Regions from separate parts of the Sphaerisporangium sp. NPDC004334 genome, predicted to be linked through region 1. Evidence: riboswitches for the same ligand, from Rfam matches in the RefSeq annotation. Region 1 holds a riboswitch; each other region holds the start of a gene.

Evidence for each region. Region 1 has a riboswitch for thiamine pyrophosphate ahead of tenA (thiaminase II). Riboswitches for the same ligand answer to the same signal wherever they lie in the genome.
Region 2: another riboswitch for thiamine pyrophosphate. It lies ahead of ACWEN6_RS25475 (purine-cytosine permease family protein); the one in region 1 lies ahead of tenA (thiaminase II).
Region 3: another riboswitch for thiamine pyrophosphate. It lies ahead of thiO (glycine oxidase ThiO); the one in region 1 lies ahead of tenA (thiaminase II).

The regions. Positions count from the first base shown of each region.
Region 1 covers NZ_JBSGDZ010000039.1:53,448-63,377, reverse strand. The annotation lists gene purD (phosphoribosylamine--glycine ligase) at 1-560, opposite strand, end outside; gene corA (magnesium/cobalt transporter CorA) at 978-2,111, shown strand; partial or broken gene ACWEN6_RS36280 (transposase) at 2,423-2,874, opposite strand; gene ACWEN6_RS36275 (hypothetical protein) at 2,943-3,689, opposite strand; gene ACWEN6_RS36270 (SigE family RNA polymerase sigma factor) at 3,676-4,188, opposite strand; gene ACWEN6_RS36265 (hypothetical protein) at 4,319-5,257, shown strand; gene ACWEN6_RS36260 (hypothetical protein) at 5,270-5,614, shown strand; gene ACWEN6_RS36255 (zinc finger domain-containing protein) at 5,599-5,760, opposite strand; partial or broken gene ACWEN6_RS36250 (cation transporter) at 5,888-6,247, shown strand; gene tenA (thiaminase II) at 6,316-7,014, opposite strand; TPP riboswitch at 7,006-7,116, opposite strand; gene ACWEN6_RS36240 (hypothetical protein) at 7,879-8,301, opposite strand; gene ACWEN6_RS36235 (ISNCY family transposase) at 8,604-9,930, shown strand, end outside.
Region 2 covers NZ_JBSGDZ010000019.1:160,564-170,493, forward strand. The annotation lists gene ACWEN6_RS25450 (YidC/Oxa1 family membrane protein insertase) at 75-740, shown strand; gene ACWEN6_RS25455 (arginine deiminase) at 865-2,064, shown strand; gene ACWEN6_RS25460 (ATP-binding protein) at 2,047-2,481, opposite strand; gene ACWEN6_RS25465 (PAS domain S-box protein) at 2,634-4,520, opposite strand; gene ACWEN6_RS25470 (methylated-DNA--[protein]-cysteine S-methyltransferase) at 4,682-5,245, shown strand; gene ACWEN6_RS25475 (purine-cytosine permease family protein) at 5,345-6,697, opposite strand; TPP riboswitch at 6,688-6,814, opposite strand; gene ACWEN6_RS25480 (rhodanese-like domain-containing protein) at 6,839-7,171, opposite strand; gene ACWEN6_RS25485 (Fpg/Nei family DNA glycosylase) at 7,369-8,250, opposite strand; gene ACWEN6_RS25490 (LCP family protein) at 8,326-9,744, opposite strand.
Region 3 covers NZ_JBSGDZ010000010.1:33,916-43,845, forward strand. The annotation lists gene ACWEN6_RS14455 (polyprenyl synthetase family protein) at 1-850, shown strand, start outside; gene thiE (thiamine phosphate synthase) at 944-1,582, opposite strand; gene ACWEN6_RS14465 (Rv2175c family DNA-binding protein) at 1,560-1,892, opposite strand; gene ACWEN6_RS14470 (NAD(P)/FAD-dependent oxidoreductase) at 1,984-3,153, opposite strand; TPP riboswitch at 3,332-3,444, shown strand; gene thiO (glycine oxidase ThiO) at 3,438-4,601, shown strand; gene thiS (sulfur carrier protein ThiS) at 4,675-4,866, shown strand; gene ACWEN6_RS14485 (thiazole synthase) at 5,075-5,794, shown strand; gene pknB (Stk1 family PASTA domain-containing Ser/Thr kinase) at 5,888-7,819, shown strand; gene alc (allantoicase) at 7,865-8,824, opposite strand; gene allB (allantoinase AllB) at 8,947-9,930, opposite strand, start outside.

The DNA of each region.
Region 1 (9,930 bases):
GCGAACAGCGAGACCTCCGGGCCGTCGAGGTACTCCTCCACGACCACGCGCCCGCAGGCCGCCGCGTGGGCGAGTGCCTCGGCGCGGTCGGAGGTCACGACGACGCCCTTGCCCGCGGCGAGCCCGTCGTCCTTCACGACGTACGGAGCGCCGAACGCCTCCAGGGCGGCCTCGGTCTCCTCGGGGGTGACGCACACGCGGGCGCCCGCCGTCGGCACGCCGGCGGCCACCATGACGTCCTTGGCGAAGGCCTTGGAGCCCTCGATGAGCGCGGCCTCCTTGGACGGCCCGAAGCAGGGGATGCCCGCGGCGCGGACGGCGTCGGCGACGCCGGCCACCAGCGGCGCCTCGGGCCCGATGACGACGAGCTCGGCGCCGAGGCGCGTGGCCAGCGCCACGACCTGACCGGGATCGGTGGGCACGACCGGGTGGAGCGTCGCCACCGCGGCGATGCCGGCGTTGCCGGGGGCACAGTGGAGGTCGGACACCGCGGGGTCCAGGGCGAGGGCGCGGCACAGGGCATGCTCGCGGCCGCCGCTTCCAATCACAAGAACGCGCACGTGGGGAGTCTACGGGGCGGGTCTGGGGTCGCCGGACGCCGCGCGTGTCGCCGCAGGTCGGGGCATGTAGGGGGGCGCCCGCCGGGAAAGAACGGCCGGTCTTCACAGGCCGGGCGGCGGCCTTTTGTGAGCTTCCACATGATCGAGTGATCCCGTGGGGATGTAAGCTATGGGCTGAAGCCTGCCTGTGGTAAGTTAGGGCGGCTTTGGGCCGTCTCTCGGGAGATTGGAGGTGGAATCGGGATGACATCTGGTGATCCCAGCAGTACGTGCTCGCGCACGTACGTCGTGCGCAAACCCGACCACTCCAATTCGGTGTCCGACTGAGAGCCACACGCCTGTTCTTTTCTGCGACGTTCGTCGTACTTTGATGCTTTCCGCGTGTGGGTTACCGAGGTCGGGCGGGAAGGGACCGCCATGCGCTCGTCCACCCTTTTCCAGCGGATCAACCTGCACCAGCGCACCACTCACGTGCGGTTCGGCGCCTCGGCGCCGGTCACCTCTCTGCGTCGTGAGCCGCTCAACGGCCGCTGCGTTCCGCCGAGTGACTCCCTTGTGCAGTACGGCGCGTACATCGCCGGCAAGCGTGTCCACGTGTCCGGCATCCCGGAGGCCGTGAGTCTGGTCCGCGAGCACAACGCCGCGTCGGAGACCGGCGGCGCCTACGTCTGGGTGGGGCTCCACGAGCCGGAGGCCCCCGAGGTCGAGTGGCTGGCCGAGGTCTTCGGATTGCACCCCCTGGCCGTGGAGGACGCCATCAAGGCGCACCAGCGGCCGAAGGTCGAGCGTTACGGCGACTCGCTGTTCGTCGTGCTGAAGACCATCGCCTACCTCGACCACGACCAGCTGACCGCCTCCAGTGAGATCATCGCCAGCGGCGAGATCATGGTGTTCGTCGGCCCCGACTTCGTGGTCACCGTGCGCCACGGCGAGCACTGCCCGCTCGCGGACGTGCGCGGCCGTCTGGAGGACAAGCCCAAGCTGCTCTCCCGCGGCCCCTCCGGCGTCCTGCACGCCATCGCCGACCACGTCGTCGACCGCTACCTGTCGGTCGCCGACCAGATGCAGGCCGAGCTGGAGGAGGTCGAGGCGGCCGTCTTCGCCGACGTCAGCTCTCGCGACATCGGCCGCATCTACCAGCTCAAGCGCGAGATGATCGAGATGAAGCGCGCGGTCACGCCGCTCCAGACGCCGCTCGGGGCCCTGCCGCAGCGCCGCATGATCCCCTCCGAGATGCGCGAGTACTTCCGCGACGTCGTCGACCACCTCTCGCGGGTCTGCGAGCAGGTCGAGTCGTCCAACGAGCTGTGCAACTCCATCCTGCAGGCGGCCCTGGCCAGGTCCAACGCCCTGGCGAACGAGGACATGCGCAAGATCTCCGCCTGGGTGGCCATCGTCTCCGTGCCCACGATGATCGCCGGCATCTACGGCATGAACTTCAAGCACATGCCCGAACTGAACGCCGTCTGGGGCTATCCCCTCGTCATCGGCGTCATGCTCGTCATCTGCTCCCTCCTCTACCGCGGCTTCCGCCGCAACAGCTGGCTCTGACCTCCGGGCAGCCCGCCGCGTGCCGGCACGGCAGCCGTGACGGCCGGCGGACCGCCGGCGACGATCCCGGCGACTCGCGCCGGGGGGATGATTACGGCGGCCCCGCCCGGCGCCCCGTATGGTCGTACGATCCCCAGATGAGCGGGCGCGCGCCGGCGGCGGTGCTTCTGGCGATGACCATCGGTCTGCTCCTGGCCGCGTGCGCCTCCACCGCCCGCCCCGGCGCCCGCACGTCCCCGGCGCCGTCGGCCACTCCCGTGCCGTCCGCGAGCGCTGTACCGTCCTCGGCCGACACATCAGGCCCGAGCACCGCGGATGGGTTTGAGGTGCTGTTCGCCGGGGCGGGGTGTGCGGTTGCGGTAGGACGGGCGTAGCAGCTGCACCCCGCGTTCGGCCAGGTAGGCGTCCAGTTCCGCCGAGATGTACCCCTTGTCGGCGAAGATCAGCAGGCCGGGGCGTTCGGCGAGCAGGTGCGGGTCGTGGTCGAGTACGGCCATCAGGACCTGACGTTCGTCGACCTTCGGGGTGGCCAGGGCCCAGGTGATCGGCAGGCCGGCCGGGGTGCAGATCAGGTGCAGGCGCAGGCCCCAGAAGTAGCGGGAGTGGGAGCGGAGCGGATGCCGAGCAGGGCCTGGGCGATGGCCAGGGTGAGCAACTCGGCGTCGGTGAGCTTGGGCGGGCGTCCGATCCGGGTCGGACGCCGCAGCCAGTCATCGATCTTGACGTACAGTGCGGTGAGAAGGGTGTTGATGTCTGTCGTCACAAACGGATCATCGACACCCTTCACCCTTCCCCACAGCCCGCCTCAAAGCGACTTAGGACTTACTCGGATTAGTTGTCGGCGGTAAGACCTTCGGCGATCTTGGTCAGCTCGCGGTCGACGGCCTCGGCGTTGGCGAATCTCTTCGCGTACGTGGGGCTGAACATGATCTCGGCCCGCCGCTGCTCCCCCATGTTCAGGATGAGCGTGGGGGTGCCCTTCATGCCGTCCTCGCCGACGTCTGCGATGACCGAATAGCCGGTCCGGTCGCCGACGGTCACCTCTTCGCCCTCCCCCTCGTCGCGGTACCCCTGCACACGGTCGTCGACCTCCTGGACGGCCTTACCCTCGTACACGAAGATCTGCACGCAGTAGAAGCTGTGCTTGTCGCCATCGAAGTTCCACGAGGTCGAGTAGCTGTCGCCGTAGTCCACCGACCAGTGGCCCCACTGCAGGCCCTCGGGCAGGTAACCCACCTTGACGTGCTTGAGCGTCTTCCCGTCGCCCAGGTCCCCGAGGCTGGGAGGGGCGGACGGCACGGGCGGGATGTCGTCGATGGCGGGCGGCCCCTGCGTCTCGGAGACGGCTGGCGTCTCCGAGACAGCGGGCGGCTGCATGGCGCCCGGGGCCACCGTCAGGTAGAGGGAGCCTGCCGCGAGGACGGCCGCCGACGTGGCCAGGGCCGCGACCCCGCCCCCGCCCCGCCTCCTCTTCCGCCGGGTTGACCGGACGACCCGGTCCACCAGGTCGGGCGCGGCGTACAGCCTCGCGGTCTCGTCCGCCATGACCTGGCGGAGGCGTTCCTCAAGCGTGGGCATTGCCGATCACTCCTTCCACGGATGCCTCGCCGAGCGCTGCACGCAGCTTGGCCATCGCCTTCGACGTCTGACTTTTCACCGTGCCGACCGTGCAGCCGAGCACCTCCGCGGTCTGTGTCTCGCTGAGGTCCTCCCAGTACCGCAGGACGACCACCGCGCGCTGCCGGGGAGGTAGGCCACGCAGCGCGTCCATGAGCAGGTGGCGCAGATCGACGTCGGTCGAGCGCGCCGCCCTCTCCGGCAGGATGCGCATCGGGATGATGCTCAGGATCGCCCGGCGGCGGGCCCGGCTGATGGCGGTGTTGATGATGACGCGGCGCACATAGGGCTCGGGGCTGTCGTGCCGCACCCTGTCCCAGTTCCTGTAGGTACGCTCCAGCGCCGTCTGCAGCAGGTCCTCCGCCTCCGCCTCGTTCCCGCAGGCGAGATAGGCGACCCGCAGCAGCGTCGTGGCCCTTGCGGCCACGAATGCGCCGAAGTCGTGCTCCGCGCCGCTCACGTCTGTCTGTCCCGTTTCACGCCTCCTAATACGCCTTGGATCCTCCAGCAGTTGCCCGAGTGCCGCAGGCAACCTTGTGAGGCGCCCAGGCGTATTGGGGGACGTCACTTCGGACCTCTGGAGGAAACACATGAAGCTCGCGACAGCACCGCTCCGGCCGCTGATCGCCGTCGGCACTGGCCTGGCCGCCGTGGGCACCGCCGCCCTGCTGGGCCTGCCGAGCGTCCTGAAGGCGCCGGAGACGCGGCTCGCGGCCGCCGCGTCGGCTCCGCCTGAAGGCGCCTACTGGCATACGAGGGTGCTGACCCAGCGCACCGGTCCCCGCCAAATGGGCAGCGGCGCGAATCGCTACTGGGTGGTGGAGCAGGAGCTCAGTGAGGAATGGACCGCGCCCGACGGCAAGGCCTGGTTCGGATACCGGAAGGCTGGGGCGCACCCGAAGAGCGCGACGGACCGGAAGGCGTGGCGCCGCGACGGCTCGCCGGCCAAGTGGACCCGCACGGCCGACGGCCAGGTCGTGAAGCTGTCGACCGTGCCGGACAAGGGCCACGTCGGGCCCGTACGCGGCAACGACGACCAGTTCTTTCTGGCCGGGCAGAAGTTGACGTACGAGGAGGTCCAGCGGCTGCCCGCGGACCCGAACGCGTTGAAGTCCTGGCTCTCCGAGGCCGCGCGGGTCTCACGGGTCAAGCAGAACAACGTGGACCAGTACATCACCGGGGCGCTGCCGGGCATGCTCAACCAGCTTCCGGCGCCCAAGAACGTCCGCGCCGCGGCCTACCAGCTCTTGCTGACGATGCCCAGTGTCCGTTCGCAGGGAGAGACCAAGGACAGCATGGGCAGAGCCGGCGCGGCCCTGTCGATCGACCACCCGAAGGCCGTTCAGGACAACGGACTGACGATCAAAGAGAAGACCGACCTAGTCGTGGACACCGGCACGATGCTTCTGCTGTCCCAGAGCCAGACGACCGCGATCAGTGGCAAGCTGTCCCTCAACGAGACGAGCACCCAGATCGTGCTCGAGGCCGGCTGGACCAACACCGCGCCGGCCGTGCCCGCCCTGCCGTAGCGGCGCCCGCGGGTGAACTTGTCACCCGCGCTCTTTCGCCAAGCGCGGGGCCGGCCCGTCGGAAGCCGGTCCGACCTGGCGCCGGCCGCGATCGCCCGCAGTGCCAACGACCTGCGCGCCCGTGCGGAGGCGGAGTTCTCCGGTTCCGAGCTGCGCCGCTCGGTCGAGGAGACGTTCGCCTGGCTGCGCACCCGGCTCGCCGGGGTCCTCGCGGACGCGTGGTCACAGGGCGAGCTGGACACCTCGCTCGACCCGGCGGGCGCGGGGGGCTGCTTCGGCGCCGGGTTCGTCGCAGGGTACGTTTCGGGCTCGGCCTGGCCGGCAGCGCCGCCCTCGGCACGTCACCGGCCACGATGACGCCACCGCGCCGTCCCTCGCCCAGATCGCCCGAGTGCGCGCACCTCCAGCTCGGTGCGGAGCTGGAGGACGAGCACGATGCGCGGGGTGTGGTACTTGGGGGCGACCTTGCCGCCGCGGGTGCGGCAGGCGCTTCCGGCGGCCACCGCCCATCACCCGGTCACTGATCGCCTACGCCCACTGACCGGACTTAGGACTTATCTCGTCTAGGGCGCCGGAGGAGGAGGCGGCGGAACAGACTCCCGGCGTGCCGGCGCCGAGGCGGCCGATCACTCCACGGCCGGCCTGGTCCTCGCCGCCGCCTCCCTGCTGGTCATGCCGGTCCTGTCGGCCGTGCAGCGCCGAGCCGGCCGCGAGCTCGGCTCGGCCTCGGCGGTGGCCGACTCCAAGCAGACGTTGCTGTGCACCTATCTGCTGGCCGGCCTGGCCCTCAACAGCGCCTTCGGCTGGTGGTGGGCCGATCCGGTCGCCGCCCTCGTCATCGCCGCGGTGGCGGTGAAGGAAGGCCGCGAGGCCTGGCGCGGCGAGGGATGCTGCGTCCCGACCGCGGCCACGCGTCCGGCGGGACAGGTCGCCCAGGAGTGTGGCGATGGCTGCTGCGCAACCCCGCAGGACGGCGCCCCTTCGCGGTGACACGAGATCATCTGACCGCGTGGCGGGATTACCCGCATCCGGGTGCCCTTCGCCAAGGAGCGCCTCGGTCAGACGGGCCAGGTTTCCTGGCGCCAGGCGGCGTCCCAGAACATCCACTCGTAGCGCGAGGTGGTGACGAAGTGCTCCAGCGCTCGGGCGCGCTGGCCGCCGGTCGCCTCGGCGCCCGCGTGGTCGGCGAGGGAGACCACCCGGCGCACCACGCTCTGGAAGGTCTCGTCCCCGTAGGCGGCGATCCACCGGCGGTACAGCGGGTCGGGTGACGACTCTTCCAGCAGCGCCTCGCCCACCCGGGCGTAGATCCAATAGCAGGGCAGCACCGCCGCGAGCCCGTCCAGGAACGACCCGCCGTAGACGGTCGCAAGCAGGTAGCTGGTGTAGGCGCGCGTGGTCGGCCCGACCGGCTGCCCCGCGGCCTGCTCGGCCGACCCGCCGAGGTCGGCCATGAACGCCGTGTGCATCTCCTGCTCGGCGGCGATGGCCCCCACCGCGTCGCTCGCGAAGGCCCGCACGTCCTCCTCACGGGGCGCCCTGGCCGCGCACAGGGCCAGCGCGCGGGCGTAGTCCCGCAGGTAGTGCGAATCCTGCACGACGAAGTGCCGGAACGCCGCGCGGGGCAGCGTCCCGTCCACCAGCCCCCTGATGAACGGGTGGTCGAGGATGGCCTTGTACGTCGGCGCGATGGCCTCCCACAGCTCCTCGCTGTACGGCCGCGCCTGCGACGGAACGACGGATTCGGACGTCGTCATGAAGCAACTCCCTACGCCGGCATGACCCGGACAGGTTCCAGCGGTCTGCGGCCACCCAGCCGCACTCTCAGCCCGGTCCACCGGACTCCCGCGTTTCAGTCTCCGCCCAAGCCTAATCGTCCCGATCCTGGTCCGAATCGGCTCAGGCAGATACTAGGCAAGTCCCATCAATGGTGCTCTCTGTTATCGGCGCCGCACGCACAGTGAAGCGATGGAAGTCCGGGCACGTACCTACAGCGACACATCAGGTCGTCATCCGAAAGGCGAGGGCGCCATGCCGGAGCGCGATCTCGACGAACGCTATCGGGACACCGACCACGAACAAATTCCCAGGCCGACAGGTCACTGAGTCACCGGCCCCCTACGGGCCGAACCACGGCGAACCATCAACCTGCCAGCGCAGCCCATACGGCCGGGATCTACTGCCTCGCGGCCTCCGCGTGTACAGAAGGATGTCCTCACCGCCATGCTCGTGGTGTTCGGCCAGGTACTGCTTAGCGGCATCGTCGCCACGCTGCTTCTCGCCCGGCAACAGCCAAACTTTTCTAGCTATGGCGGCGGCATCTGCACCGTCTTCTGAGCCGGCACCTTCTCCCGATATGGTGCGACCTGCGGAAACCGCGTTTGTTCTCCTCGCGCAGGTCGACTCGTCAGAGTGATTCCTGTCCTTCAGCTACGCGAAGCAGGATGAAAAGCTAAGTGACCCTGCACGAACCGGTCCCGCTTTCTATAGATGGGTGACCGAGATTCATAAAGGTGAATGCGTCGCACACAGGTCGCAGGTGTCTCTTTCGGACCACGAGATCTGATGTAAGTCATCGGGCGCCAACCCTCCAGAGCCAAGGTCGACGCGCGCAGCCATCCTCAGCCCCCATATGGCTTCGGCGAAATCGTGTAAAGGTCGTGGAACTCCTCGCTACCAGGCTTGGTACCCGAGCGCACCGCATCGCGGATCGCCATCAACCGCTTGAACGTGATCTCACCAGCGCCTGCCACGGACGGCTCGGCCGTGACGAGAAAAATCTCCCTGGCTCTGTAGATCTGCGAATCATTGATTGCCTTGTTGGTCGCCCTGTGAATGTTCGATTGCGGATCATCGGAGGCGGCGCCTCGAAGGAGACCATGCGCCGCGTTCACCGCCGTCACAAACTCCAGGTAACACTGCCGACGGTCGGAGCGCCAGCTGCGCCCGCGCTCATCCCGGCGGCGGAGCGTGTCTGCGAGCACGGTGCCAGCGAGGGCGATAGCGGCTCCGGCTACGGTTGAAACGAGGGGTACCCAGTCCATAGCGGCATTGTCAGTGAAGAACGTCCTGCGGAGAAGGCGGTGAAAGCCCGGAGCGAGCGAAAATCGCGAGCAACCCGGGGCGTCCCGGCCGGCGCCAAGGCTGAGCGCCATTGAAGGCCAAGCGGTGAGCTGACCGGCTACCGCCTACCGGAACCGAGAAAGGTGCCTCATCTGCTGGGCCTAGCTACTTGCCCCTGAAGAAGGGTTCGAGGTAGGCACTTCTGACCTCGGCAATCACAGCGCTGGGAGGCTCGGCCGGTTGAGAATGACGTCGATGTCGTTCCCGCCGGAGGTGGTAACCGGTGCTGCGTGTCTCGGGGCAACAGATCGCGTTGTGGGAGACGCTGCTGCCGGAGGAGGTGACGCGGCTACCGCAGGAGCTGGCCCGGATCGACGCCTACCTTGATGATGAGCGGTTCATTGCACCCTGGAGAGGGTTGTTCCACGCCCGGCTGGGCCGCCCGTCGGTGCCGATCTCCTGCCTGGTGCGAGTGTTGTACCTGAAACACCGCTACCAGCTGGGCTATGAATCGCTGTGCCGGGAAGTCGCCGATTCCATCAGCTGGCGTCGCTTCTGCCGCATTCCACTGGATGGGCGGGTGCCGCACTCAACGACGTTGATCAAACTGGTCCGGCGGGCGGGACCAGAGGTGTTCGACCAGCTCAACACTGCACTGGTGGGCAAGCTGACGGAGGACAAGCTACTGCGAGGACACAAGCTGCGCATCGACACCACCGTGGTCGAAGCCGACATCGACCACCCCACAGATGCCGACCTTCTGGAGCATGGGGTCCGAAAACTGGGTGGGCTGGTACGGCGCATCAAAGCGGCGGGCGCGGCGATCCGGACCCCGTTTCGCAACCGCAGCCGCTCAGCGGGGCGCCGGTTGAAGCAGATCAGCCGCACCCTGCGGCGGCGCACCGGCCAGGCGCTGGGGGAGATCGATCGGCTCACCGGCGAGATCGCCGGCATCGCGGCCACGACGTCGGCGCAGGTGGCGCAGGTGATCCGCAATGCCCGCCGTGCCCTATCGCGTCGGCCCTCCAGGCGGCTCGCACGCCTGATCAACGATCTGGAGCAGACGGTGTCGGGCACCGGTCGGCTGCTGGCTCAGACCACGCAACGCCTGGCCGGCAACCGCACCATCCCCGACCGGATGGTGTCGCTGGCCGACCCCGATGCCCGTCCGATCCGCAAGGGCAAGCCCCAGCACCCGACCCAGTTCGGTTACACCCTGCTGGTGGCCGAAGACGAACGTGGCTTCATCTGCTTCCATCGGCTGAACAAGGGCAATCCCAGTGATGCTCCCCAACTTGTCCCGGCTGTCGAGCAGGTCATCGAGCGGACCGGCCGTGTCCCGGCCACCGTCGTCGGCGATCGCGGATTCGGTACCGCGGCAGCGGACAAGGCCCTGGCCGAGTTGGGGGTGCGGCACATCGGCCTGCAGCGTGGTGGCACCCTCAGCAAGTCCCGGCGTGAGTACGAGCACACCCGCAGCTTCCGGCGGATGCGCAACTGGCGGGTGGGAGTCGAAGCCCGTATCAGTCACCTCAAGCGGACATTCGGACTCCGCCGGACCCGGCTACGCCGTCTCGGAGGCGCTCAGACCTGGGCCGGGCTGGGGATCT
Region 2 (9,930 bases), on a different contig from region 1:
CGCCCGCCACCGGCGGCACCGGACGCCTGACGGGCGCCTCGTCATGTCCGCACACCGACGAATGGGGCTCTTTCATGCTTTCACTGCTCGACACCGTCATCGACTTCGCCTACCGGCTCATCGGCGCCGTCGGCTCGTTCACCGGGCCGGTCGCGGCGATCGTCCTGTGCACCATCGCGGTGCGCCTGCTGCTCCTGCCGCTCAGCGTCCGGCAGGCGACCGCCCACAAGGCGCGCCTGCGCCTGGCGCCGCAGGTGGCCAAGCTGCGCGAGCGCTTCGCCCGCGATCCCGAGCGGCTGGTCCGCGAGACCTCCAAGCTGTACGCCGCCGAGGGGACCTCGATGTTCGCCGGGCTTCTGCCCGGCCTGGCGCAGGCGCCGTTCTTCATGGTCGTCTACCGCGTCTTCGTCTCGGCGACGATCGCCGGCCATGCCAACCTGCTGCTCGCCCAGAGTGCCCTCGGCGTGCCGCTGGGTGAGCACTTCGCCGCCGCGCTGGCGTCCGGCGGCCTGTTCAGCGCGCCCGTCCTGGTCTTCGCCGGGCTGTTCGCGCTGCTGGCGGTGGTCGCCTGGCTGACCTGGAGGCGGATGGACGACACCGTGCCGCGCGCGTTGCGCCTGCTGCCGTTCGGCACGATCGCCGCCGCCGCCGTCCTGCCGCTCGCGGCCGGGCTGTACCTGCTGGTCAGCACCGCGTGGACGGCCGCTGAGCGCGCGGTCCTCTACCCCCGTCCGGTCTGACCCGGCGGTCCCGCGCACCCCCTGCCGGCCCGATACGGCGACCTCGCGCCCTCATGGAGGTTTGTACGCCATTAACGTGGAATGCCGGGAACGATGACCGCACGCCGACCGGGAGGTCCGAACGATGAACGGTGCCGACAGCGAGGTCGGACGGCTGGAGACGGTGCTCCTGCACCGTCCCGGCGCCGAGCTCAAGCGGCTGACCCCCCGCAACAGCGACAAGCTGCTCTTCGACGGCATCCCATGGGTCGGCAGGGCCCAGGAGGAGCACGACGCCTTCGCCCAGGCGCTGCGCGACCACGGCGTCGAGGTGCTCTACCTCACCGAGCTGCTCCAGGACACGCTGGAGTACGACGCCGGGCGTGAGGAGATCATCAGCGCCGTCCTCCAGGAGCGCCAGCTCGGCGACCGGCTCGCCGAGCTGGCGCGCCGCCACCTTTCGGAGCTGCACCCCGAGGACCTGACCCAGACTCTGATCGCGGGCCTGGCCCGCGAGGAGCTGAAGACCGGCCGGGGTCTTGTGTACGAGCTGATGGACCGCCACGACTTCGTTATCGACCCGCTGCCGAACCTGCTGTTCACCAGGGACTCCAGCGTGTGGATCGGCGACCGGGTGGCCGTGACGAGCCTGGCCATGCCCGCCCGCACCCGCGAGAGCCTGCTCACCCGGTTGATCTACACCTACCACCCGAGGTTCTCCGGCACCGGCCACCTGTACGAGCCGTGGCTGGAACACGTGGAGGGCGGGGACGTGCTGCTGATGGCGCCCGGGGTCCTCGCCGTGGGCACCGGCGAGCGCACCACTCCGGCCGGGGTGGAGCGGCTGTGCCGGCGGGTCTTCGCCGCGGGGCTGGCGCACACCGTCCTCGCGGTGCCGATCGCCCAGCAGCGGGCCACCATGCACCTGGACACCATCTGCACGATGGTGGACCTGGACACCGTGGTCATGTACCCGCCGGTCGCCTACTCGCTGCAGGCCTACACCGTGACCTCGGCGGAGGGCGGTGAGCTGCGCGTCTTCGAGCCCCGGCCGTTCCTGGAGGCGGCCGCGCAGGCCATGGGGGTCGAACGGGTGAAGGTGATCGACACCGGGCTGGACCCGGTGACCGCGGAGCGCGAGCAGTGGGACGACGGCAACAACACTCTGGCGCTGGCGCCGCGGGTGGCGGTGGCCTACGAGCGCAACGTCGAGACCAACGCCCGCCTGGAGGCCGCGGGTGTGAAGGTCATCCGAATTGCGGGCAGCGAACTCGGCAGCGGCCGGGGAGGTCCACGCTGCATGTCATGCCCTGTTAGCAGGGAGCGTCTAGCCGCACTCGCGTAGGGCCCCTATTTCGGGCGTCCGAACTTGCGAATTAAGGACAGCGACCGGGGCATGGATGACCGCCCACACCGTGGTCACGTCTTCGTCGTGACGCACCCCCCAGCGCTCGGCGAGGAACTCGACGATGCCGAGCCCCCGGCCGCCCAGCGAGGACAGGGCCGGCCGGCCCGCGCGGGGCTCCGTGGCCGCTCCCCCGTCACTCACCGTGACCTCGAGGTGGTCCTCCGCCCACTCCCAGGTGGCCATGATCTGGCCTGATGGGAGGGGGTGGGCGTGACGCAACGCATTGCTCAGCAACTCGCTCACCACCAGGACGGCGTCCTCTATGGCGGTGGCGAACACCCCGCATGCCTCGAGATCGGCGCTGAGACGCTGGCGTGCGACGGCGACGCTGGTCGGCGCATACGGCAACAGCACGACGCCCTCACTTCCCCGTTCTCCTGCATTTCCCCCTGAGGAAAACACATCCCAGTACGACCGAAATGCCCCGTTCGATGGTTCTGGAAACCGCGCGGCGATCATTGCTTGTGCAGATTCGACAATAGGCGCGGTCATCTGTGACCAGCTCGTTACCGCTTCGGTGTGTCGGATCCGATATAGGCGTCGGCGATGCTCAAAACGAATCGCATTCGGGTGCCGCCGCCGGGACGCGCGTGCGCGGTCACCTCGCCGCCCTGCGCACGGGCGAGGGTGCGCGCGATGTAAAGCCCGAGCCCCACGCCGCCGAAACGCCGGCGGTCGCCGCTGTCGGCCTGAACGAACCGCTCGAAGACCCGCTCGCGGTCCTCCGGCGCGATGCCGACGCCCTCGTCGTCGACGGCCAGGACGACGCGGCCGTCCTCCGGCCAGGCCAGCACCCTGATCAGGCCGCCGTCCGGCGAGTACTTGAAGGCGTTCTCCAGCAACTGGCCGAGCAGGATGTCGGTGGCCAGGGCGTCCCCGTCGACCAGCGGCAGGTCGCCCGGGATGTCCACCTCCACGTGGTGCCGGTCGGACAGCACCGGCATGCCAAGCGTCGCCGCGCGCACGCGCTCGCCCAGGTCGAAGCTCTCCAGCCGGATCTTGAACTTCTCGCCGCCCGCCCGCGCGCCGAGGAGCAGATGGTCCATGAGCCGGCCGAGGTCGCGCGCCCGCTCGGCGATGGTGCGCACGGCCGAGCGCCGCTCGACGTCCGACAGCTTGTCCCACCGCGCGTCCAGGGTGCTGGCGAAGCCCTGGACGACCGTGATCGGGGTGCGCAGCTCGTGGCTGGTGGTGGCCAGGAACAGGTCCTTGGCCTCCTCGAGCTCCTTGGCCAGCGTCACGTCGCGGAAGTCCACGACGACCTCGGCGGTCTCGCCGATCCCGGCGCTGACCACGTCCAGCCAGCGGCCGGAGGGGAGCTGCGTGGTGAGCTTCTCGCCGGGCCCGGGCAGCGGGAACGGCGGGTGGACGCCGATCACCTCCGCCGCCGCCAGGCCGGTCAGCTCCTCCGCGGCGGGGTTCCACTGGGTGACCCGCCCGCCCCCGTCGAGCACGGCGATGCCGTCCGCGCTGGCGTCGACGACGGCGCGCTCGTGCGCCCGCTGCCGCACCGCGTCCTGGTAGGCCATGGCGTTGGCGAGCGCGATGCCGGCGTGCCCGGCGAGCAGCTCCAGCAGCTCCAGCTCGATGTGGCCGGCCTTGTGCTCGGCGAACAGCGCGTACAGGGCCCCGTAGGGCCGGCCGCCGACCGCGGCGACGCCCAGCGCGATGGTGTGCAGGCCCGGCAGCTCCGACCAGATCAGCTCGTCCAGCACCGCCTGGTCGCCGGTCTCCAGCAGCACGGTCTTGCCGGTGCGCAGCAGCTTGCCGACCAGGCTGCTGTGCAGGTCGGCGGTCGCGCCCTTCACCCGCTCCGGCAGGCCGTGGGTGCTCACCAGCCGCAGCCGCTCGTCCTCGATCAGCACGAAGCCGCCCGCGTCGGCCCCGGTCAGCTCGGTGAGGCTCGCGGCGATGCGGTCCAGCACCGGCTCCAGCTCCAGCTCGGCGTTGATGTCGCCCACCACGTCGGTGAGCCGCCGCACGAGCCGCGCGCGGCGGGCGGCCCGCTCGCGGGCGACCGCGTCGTTCTCCGCCGGGTGGTAGACGCTCACGTACCCGAGCAGCGCGCCGGCCTCCGACCGCAGAGCACTGATGTCCACGCCCACGTCCAGCAGCGAGCCGTCGCAGCGCAGGCGCTTGGTGCGCAGGGAGACCGGGCCGCCGGTGCGCACCCGTTCCAGTACCGCGTTGTGCTCGGCCACCAGCTCGTCGGGCACGAGCGGCGCCCGGCGCCCGGTCATCTCGGCCGCGGACCAGCCGAACAGGCGCTCCGCCGCGGGGTTCCAGATCAGTACGGTAAGATCACGATCGAGGGTTACGACGGCATTGGGCGAGCTCGCGATGACAGCGCGGGCAAAGCCGTCATCGAGGTTCTCTCCCCTGTCGTCACTCATGACCCCCATCGTGCCCGTTTTTGCCCCCGCGCCTTGGCACTTTCGATGTGCGAATCATCGCATTCGGCGCAGCGGCCGATGACATGGGCGCCACTCCCTCCGGCGCGGCCGGGAGCAGGGCTCCCTCCGATACGCTGCCGGTAGGCGAGAGGGGTACGGCCATGACGACAGGGGATCTCGAGGCCCTGGTGCGGGTGACCGCTCCCGGCTATGTGGGCGAGACCCCGCCCGAGGTGGCCTTCGGCACCACCGACACGCCGGTCGGGCCGCTCGCGCTCGCCGTCACCGCGCGCGGCGTGGTCGCGTGCAGCTACGAGAACGAGCACGTCATCTTCGCGCGCGTCTCCCGCGAGATCGGGACGTTCATCGGCCCCGACCCGCGGCGCCTGGACCCGGTCCGGCGCGAGCTGGACGCCTACTTCTCCGGCAGGCTGCGCGCGTTCACCGTTCCGGTCGACCTGCGGCTGGCCACGCCCTTCGCCCGCACGGTGCTGCAGATGACGATGGCCGTGCCCTACGGCCGCGTGACGACCTACCCCGAGATCGCCGAGCGCATCGGGCGTCCGCAGGCGCTGCGCGCGATCGGCAACGCCCTGACGGCCAACCCGGTGTGCGTCATCGTCCCCTGCCACCGGGCGCTGGAGGCGCCGGGACGGCCGGGAGGTTACGCCGGCGGCCCCGCCGCCAAGGAGGTCCTGCTCCGCCTGGAGGCCGCGGCGGACTAGGCGCACTCGATCGAGGCCGGCGACCGGCTACGACCGGGCCATCGACTACGGCCGGGCGACCGAGTGCGACCGGGCCACGGGTGCCACCGGCCACGGGCGCTACCGGGCCACCGGCGCGTCGGTGAGGGCGGCGCCGTCGCGGGCGCGCCGCCTCAACAGGCCCACCAGCAGCGTCACCAGCGCCGAGACGACGAACGCGGCCAGCGCCGCGCTCATCCACGGCTGCCGCTCGAACCCGATCAGCTCGCGGAGCGCCGCCCAGCGCTCGTCCCACCACTTCAGCGTGGCCGCTCCGGTGAACACCCAGTACGCCACGAAGCCGAGCAGCCATGGAACGAGCATCGCCCAGCGCGAGGGCGCGTCCTGCGAGGTGTCCCATCGCGCGGCCCCGCCCAGCAGGAAGTAGTCGACCACGAGCACGGCGAACATCGGGACGAACACCGCGCCGATCACCCCGAGGAAGGCCCCGTAGGAGTTCACGTTGGCGAACAGCGCGATGCCGGTCGTCAGCACGCCGACCCCGATCGAGAAGACCCGCCGGTCGACCCGGGGCAGCAGATTCTGCAGGGACATGGCCGTGGAGTAGACGTTGGCGAACGACTGGTCGGCCTCCCGCAGCACCAGGACGCCGAAGAACAGCGCGCCGAGCGGCACCGCGACGAACGCGTTCCAGACCCGGTCAGGGTCGTTGCCGACCGAAGCGAGGGCGACGATGCCGAGCACCAGGCACGCCACCTGGGCGATCGTGTAGCCGGTGACCACTCCGGTGAACGCCGCCCGGCCGGACCGCGAGTGCCGCGCGTAGTCCGCCGCGACCGGGACCCAGGAGACCGAGAGCGCGATCACGTAGTCCACGGCGGGGGCGAACGCGTTCCAGCTCCCGCCGCCCAGGCTCGGCGCCTCGCGCATCAGTGCCACCGCGAGCCACACCATCGCGACGACCACGGCGGCCGTCACGAAGCGGCGCAGAAGGCGGATGGCACCCAGCGGGCGGATGGTCAGGGCGATCGTCAGCGCGCCGGCGGCCAGCACCCAGACCGCGTACGGCACGGAGTCGCCGAAGACGGCCTGTGCTCCCTTGGCGATCACCCACAGCTCGAAGGCCCCCCAGCCGAGCATCTGGACGATGTTCAGCACGGTGGGCAGGTACGACAGCCGGGCCCCGAACAGCCCGCGCAGCAGCACCATCGCGGGCGCGCCCGTGCGGGCGCCGGGGATGGCCGCCAGGCCCACCATGACGGTGCCGACCAGGCTGCCCACCACGGCGGCCAGCACGGCCGCGACCATGCTCAGCGGCGCGCCGCCCAGCGGGTCGAGAAGGTACAGGGCGCCGGAGAAGCCGAGCAGGCTCACCCCGAGGTTGGCCCAGAAGGCGCCCTGGTCGAGGAATCCGAGGGTCTTCGGAGGGGCCTCGTCGAGGGTCAGGGGGACTTCATCGACGGCGGACGTCATCGCACGCTCCCTACGCCGGCATTACCCGGACAGGTTCCGGCGGTCGGCGGCGCGCCCAGCCCTCGCTGGGAACCGCCCTCTCAGCCCGGTGACGCCCGAGCTCCCGCGCTATGTATTTTGCGCGATTATTACATCCGGCCGTCAGGCGACGTAGGGCTGCCCCCCGTTCTCGGCGACCATGGGACGCCCGGCGGCCGCCCACGAGTGCATGCCGCCGCCGACGTTGACGGCCTCGCGGCCCACGTGGTTGAGCCAGGCGGTGGCCTGGGCGGACCGGCCGCCGACACGGCACACGACGTACACCGGGACTCCGGCGGGGATCTCCTCGACCCGCTGCTGCAGCGTGCCGAGCGGTATGTGGACGGCCGTCGGGGCGTGGCCCGCCTGCCACTCGTCGGGCTCGCGCACGTCGAGCAGGTAGGCGTCGTCGGGCACGGCCCCGGCCTGGATCTCTGGGACGGTCATGCCGACCATTGTCCCCGCTTCGCGAGCCTTCCGCCCGCTAACGGAGGGTTGTCGCGCCGTGACGCCGGGAAGTTTTCCCTTCGCGCACCGGCGAAGCACCGCAAAACACCTCAGAGCCCCGGCGCGGCCGGCCACCTGGCACCACCACTCGCGCGGCGGTAACGGCCCCGGGCGAGCGGGCCCACCGGAGGAGCCGAGGGGCCGCCTCACTTGAGCAGCCGGGACATCCTGCGGTCGGCCAGCGGCTTGCCGCCGGTCTGGCAGGTCGGGCAGTACTGCAGGGAGGAGTCGGCGAAGGAGACCTCCCTGATCGTGTCCCCGCACACCTCGCACGGCTCTCCGGTGCGCCCGTGGACCCGCAGGCCGGACTTCTTCTCGGTCTTGAGGTCCTTGGCGGCCAGACCGCGCGACCGCTCGACGGCCTCGCGCAGGGTGGTGACGATCGCCTCGTGCAGGTCGGCGACCGCCGTGTCGCTCAGCGAGTCGGCGATCTTGAACGGGGACATCTTGGCCGCGTGCAGCACCTCGTCGGAGTAGGCGTTGCCGATGCCCGCGATGATCTTCTGGTCGCGCAGCAGCCCCTTGATCTGCGTGCGGCTGCCGCTCACGATGCCCTTGAGCACGTCGGGGGTGAAGTCAGGCGCCAGCGGGTCGGGGCCGAGGCTCGCGATGCCGGGCACCTCGGCCGGGTCGGTGACGACGTAGACGGCCAGCCGCTTCTGGGTGCCGGCCTCGGTCAACTCGAAGCCCGGCGCCCGGCCGTCGTCGTCGTCGGGGGCGAACCGCAGCCGCACGGCCAGCGGCCCCTTGCCTGGACGCACCGGCCTGGCTCCCGACAGGTCCTCCCGCCAGCGCAGCCAGCCGCCGCGGGCCAGGTGGGTGACGAAGTGCAGCCCGTCGCAGTCGAGGTCCAGGAACTTGCCGTGGCGCGCCACGGCGGTCACCGCCAGGCCGCCGAGCGAGGTGACCGGCGGCCGCACGGTCTTCAGGGCCTGGAAGGCCACCACGTCCACACCGGCGACCACGCGGCCGACGGCCCGCTCGCGCAGGAACTCGGCGAGCGACTCCACCTCGGGAAGCTCGGGCATGCCATCACACTAACCGCTGACCGAGGGTCCGCCCGGTGAGCGGCCGACGGGTGCGCGTGGCCGCTCACCGCGGGCCTACTTGGTGAGCACGTCCTTGGGCACCGGCTTGTCCTCGGCCAGGGAGCCGAACAGCCGCAGCGCGCGCTGGGTGTCCCATTTGACGACCGCGGCGCCGTTGATGGTGGGCAGCGAGCCGATGGGGACGGCGGTGGCGACCGGGTCGCCGCTCATGGCCATCCCGAGCGACAACAGGTCGAAGGTGCCCGTGCCGCCGTCGACGGCGACCGAGTCGGTGGCGGCCATCGCCAGCGGCACCGAGCGGAAGGGGTTGACCAGCACGCCGGGGCTCGCGGCCTTCTTGACCACGGCCGAGAAGAACTGCCGCTGGCGCTGGGTGCGGTCGAAGTCGGGGATCGCGCCCGTCGCCCGGGTACGGACGAAGCCCAGCGCGGTGCCGCCCTCCATGTCCTGGCAGCCCTTCTTCAGGTCGATGCCGGCCTTGGGGTCCTTGATGTTCTGCTTGACGCAGATGTTCACCCCGCCGATCGCGTCGACGATGCCGACGAAGCCGCCGAACCCGATCTCCATGTAGTGGTCGAGGCGGATGCCGGTGACCTTCTCCACGGTCTTGGCCAGCAGCTTGGGGCCGCCGAAGGCGTAGGCGGCGTTCAGCTTGTCGCTGCCGTGCCCGTCGATCGGCACGAACGAGTCGCGGGGCAGGCTGACCAGGGTCGGCCGGCCACTGCCGGCCGGCACGTGCAGGAGCATCATCGTGTCGGTGCGCTTGCCGACCGCCCGGCCGGTGGCGAGCTTCTTGCGCTGGGCGGCCGTCAGCCCGGCCCGGCTGTCGGAGCCGACCAGCAGCCAGTCTTCGCCCGGGGTGGCCGCCGGGCGCCCGGCGTAGTCGGTGAGCGAGTCCACGACGTTGAGCCGGGAGTTGATCCAGAAGAACCCGCCGACGGCGAGCACGATCAGCAGCACCAGCACGACCGCGAGGACGCGGAGCACCAGACGGCCGATGCGCCGGGGAGGACGAGGCGGACCAGGCGGCTGGTCGCCGCCCGAGCCGCTTCCCCCGCCGGGCGGCTGCGTGCCGGGCAGCGGACGCACCGGCGCCTGCCCCGCGCGCGGCTTGCCGTACACGCGCGACGACCTGCCCCGGCCCTCGCCCGAGGGCGCGGTGGGCGGGGCCTCGCCTCCCGCGCCGTACTGCTGCAGGACGGTGGCGTCGTCGTCCGGCCCGCCGGCCGGCGCGCCGCCGCGTCCGCGCTCACCCTCGTGAGCCGGCGCGCCCTGCGGGAAGCGGTGCGCGGGCTGACCGGCGGAGTACCCGCCCGCCGCCTGACCCTCTGCCCGGCCATCCGCCCGGCCCGCGGCCGGCGCGCCGTACGCGCCCTCGCCACCCGCCCCGGCAGGGCGCCGGAGAGCCCGCGTCGGCCCCTCCAGGGTCTCGTCGGATCCCCCCGACCCGCCGTTTCCCGGCCAATCGCCCACTTTCCCGTCCCCGTCCTGTGCCAAGAGCCATCTCTGCATCGAAGCTACGCCGTCGCGGAGGCGGCGGTAGCTCTCTCACCAAGGTTTTCTCCGGTAAAAGTACGCAGAGTCACAGTAAGTCACCAATGTTGGGTCGCGGGAAACATTGCCCGTCCCCCGGCCGTTAGCGTGTACGACGACATCTAG
Region 3 (9,930 bases), on a different contig from region 1:
CACCGCCGCCGCCTCGCTGGAGCTCCTGCAGGCCAGCGCGCTCATCCACGACGACGTGATGGACGCCAGCGACATGCGGCGGGGCCGTCCGTCGGCGCACCGGCGGTTCCAGTCGCTGCACGAGGACTCGGGGTGGCAGGGGTCGGCGGAGCAGTTCGGCGAGGGCGCCGCGGTCCTGCTGGGAAGCCTGTTGCTGGTGTGGTCGGGCGAGATGTGGCGGACGAGCGGGCTGCCGGCCGAGGCGCTGGCCGCGGCCGAGCCGGTGCACGACCTGATGCGCACCGAGCTGATGTGCGGGCAGTACCTGGACCTGCTGGAGCAGGCGCACGGCCGCAGCACCTTCGACAGCGCGCTGCGGGTCGCGCTGCACAAGAGCGGCAAGTACTCCGTCGAGCAGCCGCTGCGCCTCGGGCTGCTGATGGCCGCGCGGGCGCCCGAGCCGTGGATCGACCGGCTGTGCGTCGACTACGGGCAGAAGGTCGGCATCGCCTTCCAGCTCCGCGACGACGTGCTCGGCGTGTTCGGCGACCCGGCCGAGACCGGCAAGCCCGCCGGCGACGACCTGCGGGAGGGCAAGCGCACGATGCTGATCGCGCGCACGCTGTCGGAGGCGACGCCCGAGCAGGCCGCCGACGTGCGCCTGCTGCTCGGCGACCCCAAGCTGGAGCAGGACGGCGTCGAACGGCTGCGCGCGATCATCGAGGACACCGGCGCCCTGGCGGCGAGCGAAGAGATGATCAAGCGCTATCTGGACGACGCGCTGACGTCCCTGGAGCGCGCGCCGATCACCGGCGAGGCGCGCGAGGCCCTGCACGAGCTCGCCGTGGCCGCGACGGCCCGCCGCAGCTGACGACGGCCCCGCCGGGTCACGTGAGAACGGCCCCGCCGGCCGTGCGCCGTGGCCGGCATCACGCGCCGCGGACGACGACGGCCCCGCCGGGGGTCAGCCGGGCGTGAGACGGCGGGCGAACTCGGCGGCGGCGGCTCCGGGGTCCTCCGCCTCGGTGATGGCGCGCACCACCACGACCCGGGTGACCCCGTAGGACATGACCTCGTCCAGCGTGCCGAGGTCGATGCCGCCGATGCCGAACCACGGCCGATCGGCCGCCAGGGCCGCGGCGTGCTTCAGCAGCCCGGGGCCCGGAGCGAAACGGCCCGGCTTGGTGGGCGTCGGCCAGATCGGCCCGCAGCAGAAGTAGTCGACGCCCTCCTCGACCGCCGCGGCGGAGGCCTCGGCGTCGCTGTGGGTCGAGCGGCCGATCAGGACCTCCGGGCCGAGGATGTCGCGCGCGACCGCCACGGGCAGGTCGTCCTGGCCGAGGTGCAGCACGTCGGGGCGCGCGGCGTAGGCGATGTCGGCCCGGTCGTTGACCGCCAGCAACGCCCCGTGCCTGTCACAGGCCGCGCGGAACACCTCCAGCAGCGCGAGCTCCTCGCGGGCCTCCAGACCCTTCTCGCGCAGTTGGACGACGTCCACGCCCGAGGCGAGGACGGCGTCCAGGAACTGGTCGAGATCGCCTTGGCGGCGGCGCCCGTCGGTGCAGAGGTAGAGCCTGGCGTCAGAAAGCGAGCGCCTGGGCACGCCTTTTCACCTCGGTGTGCCGACCGGCGACGATCGCGTCGATGGGGGCTCCCGGCAAGGAGTCGTCGGCGGTGAACAGCCACCGCAGGGCCTCGGCGTCGTCGTAGCCGGAGTCGGACAGCACGGTGAGGGTGCCCGGCAGGCCCTTCACCACGTCGTCGCCGGCGATGAACTTCGCGGGGACCTCGGGCTCTGGGCCGCCGCGGCGGACGCCGATGAGCTTCTTGTCCTTCAGAAGCTGCTTGGCGCGCCCGGTGCTGAGCCCGAGCCGCCTGCCCACTTCCGTGAGGGGGAGCCACTCCCCCACCATTTGATCAGTCTCGCGGTCGATCTGTGCAACAGAAAGCGTCACGGAACCACAACTACCACGTCGCGCCTCTTCTCAAACACCCCGCAGGGGGTCACAAGCAGTCGCGCAAGGGTATCGAGGGGTCGATCGCCCGATCAACGTCGACTCTTTGCCCGCCCTCGACGATGCGGCGGCCCTGGACCAGGTCACGGGGACGGTCGACGGTGAGGATGGCGGCCAGCCTGTCGTCCGGGGTGAACCAGCACGCCGCCCACTTCCGGTCGGTCTCGGGGTCGCCGCGCAGCACCAGCCGGCCCCCGTCGTGGTGGCCGGCGTACTGCACCATGCGGCCGAACTGCTCGGACCAGAAATAGGGCACCGGGTCGTACACGGCGGACTGGCCGAGCAGGGTGGCCACCGCGGTCTCGGGGGCGTTCAGGGCGGTGTCCCAGTGCTCGACGCGCATGCGCCGCCCGAAGCGCCGCGACCACCAGTTGGCGCAGTCTCCGGCCGCGACGACGCCCTCCATGGAGGTGCGGAGGTGCTCGTCGACCAGGACGCCGTTGTCTACCTCGATGCCCGAGCCGGCCAGCCAGGCGACGTTCGGGCGCACGCCGACGCCGGTGACCACGACGTCGGCCGGGATCCACGAGCCGTCCATCATGGTCAGCCCGCCGGGGTCGATCGAGCCGACCATCGTGCCGAGCCGCAGGTCGATGCCCGCCTCGGCGTACCAGGAGGCGGTGCGGGCGCCGACCTCGGGCCCGAGGGCCACGGCCAGCGGTGACTCGGCGGCCTCGACGACGGTCACCTCGCAGCCGGCGCGGCGGGCCGCGGTGGCGACCTCGGCGCCGATCCACCCGGCGCCGACGATCGCGACGCGGCACTCGGGTACGAGCGCGGCGCGCAGGGCCAGGGAGTCGTCGATGGTGCGCAGCACGTGCTGGGCGCCCTCGCCGCGCAGCCGGACGGGGGTGGCGCCGGTGGCGATGACCAGGCCGTCGTACTCCAGTTCGCCCTCGGTGGTCTCCAGGGCGCCCTCGCGAAGCCCCTTGGCGGAGACGTTGGTGCGCAGATCGACGTCCAGCGCGCCGAGATCGGAGTCGACGACCGTCGAGTCCAGCTCGCCCAGCAGCACGGCCTTGGACAGCGGAGGCCGGTCGTACGGCCGATGGGCCTCCTCGCCGATCAGAGTGACGCGCCCTCGGTATCCGCGCGCCCGTAGCGCCTCGACACTGCGCACGCCGGCCAGTCCGGCCCCCACCACCACGACATGATTCACAACCCGACCCTAAGCGGCCAGGACGGTAACCCGCCAACGGCGATTTGGTAACAAATTGGCTCACTGTCCCATACGGGCAGTGATGAGACCACTCAAGCGGGTGGCGATGCCGTACCAGGGCGGAAACGGACCGCCTCTCCCGCCGTCCCCGGCGGCGCCGGGACGGGATTAGGCTGGGTCCACCACGCGCGGGAGTCCGGCGAAACCGGGCTGAGAGGAGGGCTGAGGGCCCTCGACCGCCACGAACCTGATCCGGGTCATGCCGGCGAAGGGAGCGGACTCAGATGCAGGTGTCGAACGCGCCCCCGGCGGGCGCCGGGCGGCACGCCGACATGGTCGTCGTGGGCGGCGGCATCATCGGGCTCTCCATCGCCTGGCGCGCCGCCCGGCACGGGCGTTCCGTCATCGTCGTCGACCCCGCGCCCGGCTCGGGCGCCTCGCACGCGGCGGCGGGGATGCTCGCCCCGGTCAGCGAGGTCGCCTACACCGAGGAGCCCCTGCTGCGGCTCGGCCTGGCCTCGCTGGCCCGCTGGCCGGCGTTCGCCGCCGAGCTGTCGGCGGAGTCGGGCGTGGACGTCGACCACCGCGGCGAGGGCACGCTCGACGTGGCCTTCGGCGCGGACGACCTGGCGGCGTTGTCCGAGGTGGCCGGCTTCCTGGAGAAGTTGTCGCTGCCCGTCCAGCGGCTCACCGGGCGGGAGTGCCGCCGTGCCGAGCCGATGCTCGCTCCCTCCGTCCGGGGCGGCATCCTGGTCGCCGGCGACGCCTGGGTGGATCCCCGCCGCGTCACGGCCGCCCTGCTCGCCGCGCTGGCGCGCCGCGGCGTGCCGGTGGTCGCCGACCGCGTGACGGGGCTGCTCTCCGCGGACGGGCCCGTGCGGGGGGTGCGGTGCGCGAGCGGCACGGCGATCGGCGCCGGGCTGGTCGTCCTGGCGGCGGGGGCGTGGTCGGGCTCCCTTCCGGGCCTGCCCCCCGAGGTGCTCCCTCCGGTGCGCCCGGTCAAGGGGCAGATCATGCGGCTGCGCGGCGCTCCGGGGTTCCTCGGCCGGTGCGTGCGCGGCGTCGTGCACGGTTCGCGTGCCTACCTCGTGCCGCGCGGCGACGGCGAGATCGTGCTCGGCGCCACGCAGGAGGAGATGGGGTTCGACACCCGGGTGACCGCCGGGGCGCTGTGGGAGCTGCTGCGCGACGCCCGCGAGCTGGTGCCGGGGATCACCGAGCTGGAGGTGGTCGACCTGGCGGCGGGGCTGCGCCCGGGAACGCCGGACAACCTGCCGGTGATCGGCCCGAGCGGCGTGGACGGGCTGGTGCTGGCCACCGGCCACCACCGGGGCGGCGTCCTGCTGTGCCCGCTCACCGCCGAGCTGGTGGCCGGCGACCCCGACCCGGGGCTCGTCCCCCTCGCGGCGCTCTGCTCCCCTCTGCGCTTCACCGAGGCCCACCGATGAACGAAGGAGGAACGGGGCGCGCGCCCTGGCGGCGGCCAGGGCCCTCCCGCGCCCCGGAACGGCGATGAATGTAATGATCAACGGTGTGTCCTGCGACCTGCCCGCCGGGGCGACCGTCGCCCGCGCGGTCCAGGAGCTGACCTCGTCGGGCGCGGGCGTCGCGGTGGCGGTGAACGACGAGGTGGTGCGGCGCGGCGCGTGGCAGTCCACCACGCTCACTGAGCACGACCGCGTCGAGGTGCTGACGGCGGTGCAAGGTGGCTGACCACGGCGCCGGCCCCGCGGCCGGGCACGACATCGATCAGACCGGTACGACCAAGGCGGCCGGGGACGACGACGGCCGGGCCGGCGCCACCAGGGCGCCCGGGGACGACCTCGACCGCACCGGTGCGCACCCGGCGCCGGGGCACGACCTCGACGAGGCGGGCGACGCGCTGGTCATCGCCGGGGAGAAGTTCACCTCCCGGCTGATCATGGGGACCGGAGGCGCGCCCTCGCTGGAGGTCCTGGACCGGGCGCTGGCCGCCTCCGCCACCGAGATCACCACGGTGGCCATGCGGCGCCTGGACCCGGCGGCCCGGGGGTCGGTGCTGGACGTGCTGCGCGGCCGGGGCGTCAAGGTGCTGCCCAACACGGCGGGCTGCTTCACCGCGGGCGAGGCCGTGCTGACCGCGCGCCTGGCGCGCGAGGCGCTCGGCACCGACTGGGTGAAGCTGGAGGTCATCAACGACGAGCGCACGCTGCTCCCCGATCCCATCGAGACCTTCGACGCCGCCGAGCGGCTGGTCGCCGACGGGTTCGTCGTCCTGCCCTACATCGGGGACGACCCGGCGCTCGCGCGGCGGCTGGAGCAGGCGGGGTGCGCGGCGGTGATGCCCCTGGGCTCCCCGATCGGCTCGGGTCTCGGCATCCGCAACCCGCACAACATCGAGCTGATCGTCGAGGCGGCGGCCGTCCCGGTGATCCTGGACGCCGGCATCGGCACGGCGAGCGACGCGGCCCTGGCGATGGAGCTAGGATGCGACGCGGTCCTGCTCGCCAGCGCCGTCACCCGCGCCCAGCGGCCCGGCCTGATGGCGTCGGCGATGCGCGAGGCCGTTCTGGCAGGTCGCATGGCGCGCCTCGCCGGCCGGATCCCCCGGCGGCGGTACGCTGAGGCCTCCTCGCCGGCGATCGAGCCGCGTGCCAGGTGACAACGATGACCCCTTGGGGACGGGAGAACATGTCGGCATCGGTTTGGGATGTGCTTGCCCTCCCCCCGGCAAACCGCCCGTAAACTCACTCCCGTGGACACGACGGTTGCGGACCCCCTTCTAGGGCGGCTGCTGGACGGGCGGTACCGGGTCGAATCCCGCATCGCCCGGGGCGGCATGGCCGCTGTCTACCTGGCCCTGGACGTCCGGCTCGACCGCACGGTCGCCCTGAAGGTCATGCATCCCTCGCTCGCCGAGGACCCCGACTTCGTCCGCCGCTTCATCGGCGAGGCCAAGTCCGTCGCCAGCCTGTCGCACCCGAACGTCGTGCACGTCTTCGACCAGGGCACCGACGCGGGCAACGTCTACCTGTCGATGGAGTACGTCCCCGGGCGCACCCTGCGCGACGTGCTCCGCCGGCGGGGGCGCCTTCCCGCCCGCGAGGCCCTGGAGATCCTCATCCCGGTGCTGGCCGCCCTCGGCGCGGCCCACCAGGCGGGCATGGTGCACCGGGACGTCAAGCCCGAGAACGTCCTGCTCACCGACGACGGCCGGGTCAAAGTCGTCGACTTCGGGCTGGCCCGCGCGATCGAGGCGGGCAACCAGACCAAGACCGGCGTGATGATCGGCACGATCGCGTACATGTCGCCCGAGCAGGTGACCGCCGGGGTGGCCGACGCGCGCAGCGACGTGTACGCCGCGGGGGTGCTGCTGTTCGAGCTGCTGACCGGGCAGCAGCCCTATCAGGGCGACAGCCCCATGTCGGTGGCCTACCGCCACGTCCACGACCGGGTCCCCGCGCCCTCGGCGATCATCCCGGGCACGCCGCAGGCGCTGGACGCGCTGGTGCTCTCGGCGACCGACCGCGACCCCGCGCGCCGTCCGGCCGACGCCACGGCCATGCTGGTCGCCGCCGTCGAGGCCCACCGCACGCTGCCGCGCGACCCGGGGCCGCACGTCCCGCCCGCCGGGGCCACGTCCCCCTCGATGCTCCGCGAGACCGGCGTGATGCCGCGCGAGACCGTCCCGCCGGCCCATCCCACTCTCATCCACTCCCAGACCGAGATGCTGGCCGCCCCGCCGGTGGCGCCGGGCCCGCCCGGCGGACGCCGCGGCGTCCGGCCGGTCTGGCTCATCGCGGCGCTGGCCGTCGTCATGATCGGCGCGGTCGCCGGCACCGGCTGGTGGTTCTCCGAGGGCCGGTACACCAAGGTCCCCGACCTGCTCGGCCTCAACGTCACCCTCGCCAAGGAGAAGGCCGAGAGGCAGGGCTTCGCGGTCAAGATCGGCCCCGCCGAGCACGACGACAAGCTCGCCGAGGACAAGGTGCTGCGCACCGATCCCGAGCCGGGCAAGGACGTCCTCAACGACGCGGTAATCACGCTCATCCCCTCCTCCGGCCCGGTCAAGATCGCCGTGCCGAACGTGCTGAACCTCTCCCAGGGCGACGCGCAGGCGAAGATCTCCGAGGCGGGGCTGACCCCTGGCCCGGTCAGCCGGGTGCCCAGTGACACCGTCCAGCGCGGCCTGGTGATGCGCACCAGCCCGCAGGTCGGCACGAAGGTCCGCGAGGGCAGCCACGTGCAGCTCGTCCTGAGCGCCGGGCTGCTGATGCCGGACGTCAGCGACATGCAGTGCGACCAGGCCGACGCGTTCCTGCGGCAGAAGGGCTTCGTCCCGACGGTCGTGCAGCAGACCGACAACGCCCAGCCCAACACCATCATCGCGCAGGTCCCGACCGCGCGGTCGGAGGTCACCGCCGGGCAGAACGTGCAGCTCACCTGCTCCAAGGGGCCCGACACCGGCTTCCACTGGCCGTGGGAGAGGCCCGACAACCCCCAGCCCGGCCAGGCGCTCGTCGCCATCCCCGACGTCCGGTTCAAGAAGGTCGCCGACGCCACGAACGAGCTGCGCGCGGCCGGGTTCAAGGTCCGGGTGCGCCGCATCGCCGGCACCGGCGCGGTCGTGGCCGAGAACCCGCTCGGACAGGCCCCGGCGGGCACCCGCATCACCATCTGGCACTGACCCGCCCGGGCGCGCCGAGGTCCGTCCGTCGCGCCCGGGGAGCGATCAGACCCGCGCGCCGTCGCCGGGGGCGGGGATGCCGTAGAGGCGCAGGCGGCCGAGGCCGCCGTCGGGGTGGATGTCAAGGCGGACGTGCGTCGCCGGCCGCTCGCCGGCCAGGCGGAAGCGGTGGCGGGTGTCCGGCTGGAGCCGGATGCGGGGCAGCAGCTCGAACCATCCGGCGTCCGGCCCGGGCTCCGCGCCGCCGGGCACGTGGGCGGCGGTGAGCGACGCCGCGCCGGGGGCGTTGTAGACCAGGTTCGCGGTGTCCAGCTCGGCGACCCGGACGACGCCGGGGACGGCCAGCCGCACGACGAGCCAGTCGTTGCCACCGTCGCGGCGGCGGGCGGTCTCCCACCCTTCGGCCTGGTGGCGGGGCGACCCGGGGGCGATGACGTTCAGCGGGGAGGAGTAGAACTCGTCGGAGCAGGCCGTGACCAGCGCGCCGTTCTCCAGGGCTGCCAGGTCCAGGGGCATCGCGTCGTGCATGGCGAGGTCGGCGGCCACCTCGCCGTGGACGCGGAGCCGGGCGACGCCGCCGTCGGGGAAGATGTTCAGCCGCACGTGGGTGAACCGGCTCCCGGTGGTCACGGGGAAGGTGTGCTCGCTGTCGCCGGTCAGCGGGCTCCGCGGCACGATCTCGGCCCAGGACGCCTCGCGCAGCTCGTCCGCCGAGGGATACCCGGCGGCCTCGCACGCCTCGACGGAGGCGAAGGGCGGGTAGTTGCCGGTGAACCAGGCGGTGTCGACGACCACGGCCCGCACGACGCCGGGCATGCCGAGGCGGACGACGGCCCAGTCGTGACCCGGCTCGCGCCGGCGGCGGGTCTCCCAGCCGTCGTACACCTGACCGCGAGGGCCGAACGTCCCGGCCTGGAAGGCGGGCCGGCCGGGCCTGACCAGCGCCTGGCGCTCGGCGAAGGACTCGTCGCTGGCAGCCACCACCGATCCGCCGTAGGAGCGCAAGGCGAGGTCGGGTAGCCGGCGCGGGTCCGGGACGGTCGCAGGGACGGTCGCCGGAGCCCGTCCTGGGGCAGGGGGACGGCTCGCCGCGGCGGCGGGCGCCGAAGCCGAGTGGTGCGGAGTGGTCACAGCAGGGCTCCGAAGGGAGGTTCGGCGTCGGTGACGGGACGGCCGCGCAGCCAGGTGGCCTGGACGACGCCGGTCAGCGTGCGGCCGTGGTAGGGCGTGAGGGGATTTCGGTGGCGCAGCGCGCCCGCCTGGACGGTGAACTCGGCGGTGTCGTCGAAGGCGACCAGGTCGGCGTCCGCCCCCACGGCCAGCCGGCCCTTGGCGGGCAGCCCCGCGAGCGCGGCCGGTCCGCGCGACATCCACCCGGTCACCCGGTCCAGGCCGTGCCCGCGCGCCCGGGCCTCGGTCCACACGGCGGGCAGTCCGACCTGGAGGGAGGAGACCCCGCCCCAGGCGGCGGCGAAGTCGGGGACCTTCAGGTCGGCGGTGGAGGGCGAGTGGTCGGACACCACGCAGCTCAGCACGCCCCCGGCCAGCCCCTCCCACAGCCGGTCGCGGTTGCCGGCGTCCCTGATCGGCGGGCAGCACTTGAACTCCGGGCCGCGCACCTGCTCGGCGGTGATGGTGAGGTAGTGGGGGCAGGTCTCGGCGCTGACCGGCACCCCTTCGCGCCGCGCGGCCTCCAGCGGTTCCAGGCAGGAGGCCGAGGACACGTGCAGGATGTGCGCCCGCGCGCCGGTCTCGCGGGCGGCGGCGATGACGCGCTCGACGGCCCGCCGCTCGGCCTCCCCCGGGCGCGAGTCCAGGAACTGGGCGTACGTCGGCCCGGCCGGGTCGGTGAGCAGCGCCGGATCCTCGGCGTGCACCACGACGAGCCCGCCGAAGGCGGCCACCGCGCGCATGGCCGCGCGCAGCCCGTCCGCGTCGAGCGGCGGGAACTCCTCCACGCCCGAGGGCGACAGGAAGCACTTGAAGCCGCGCACGCCGGCCTCGTGCAGGGGACGCAGCTCGCCTGCGTTGCCGGGGATCGCGCCGCCCCAGAAGGCCACGTCGACGGCGCACTGGCCGGCCGCCGCCGCCCGCTTGGCCGCCAGGGCGGG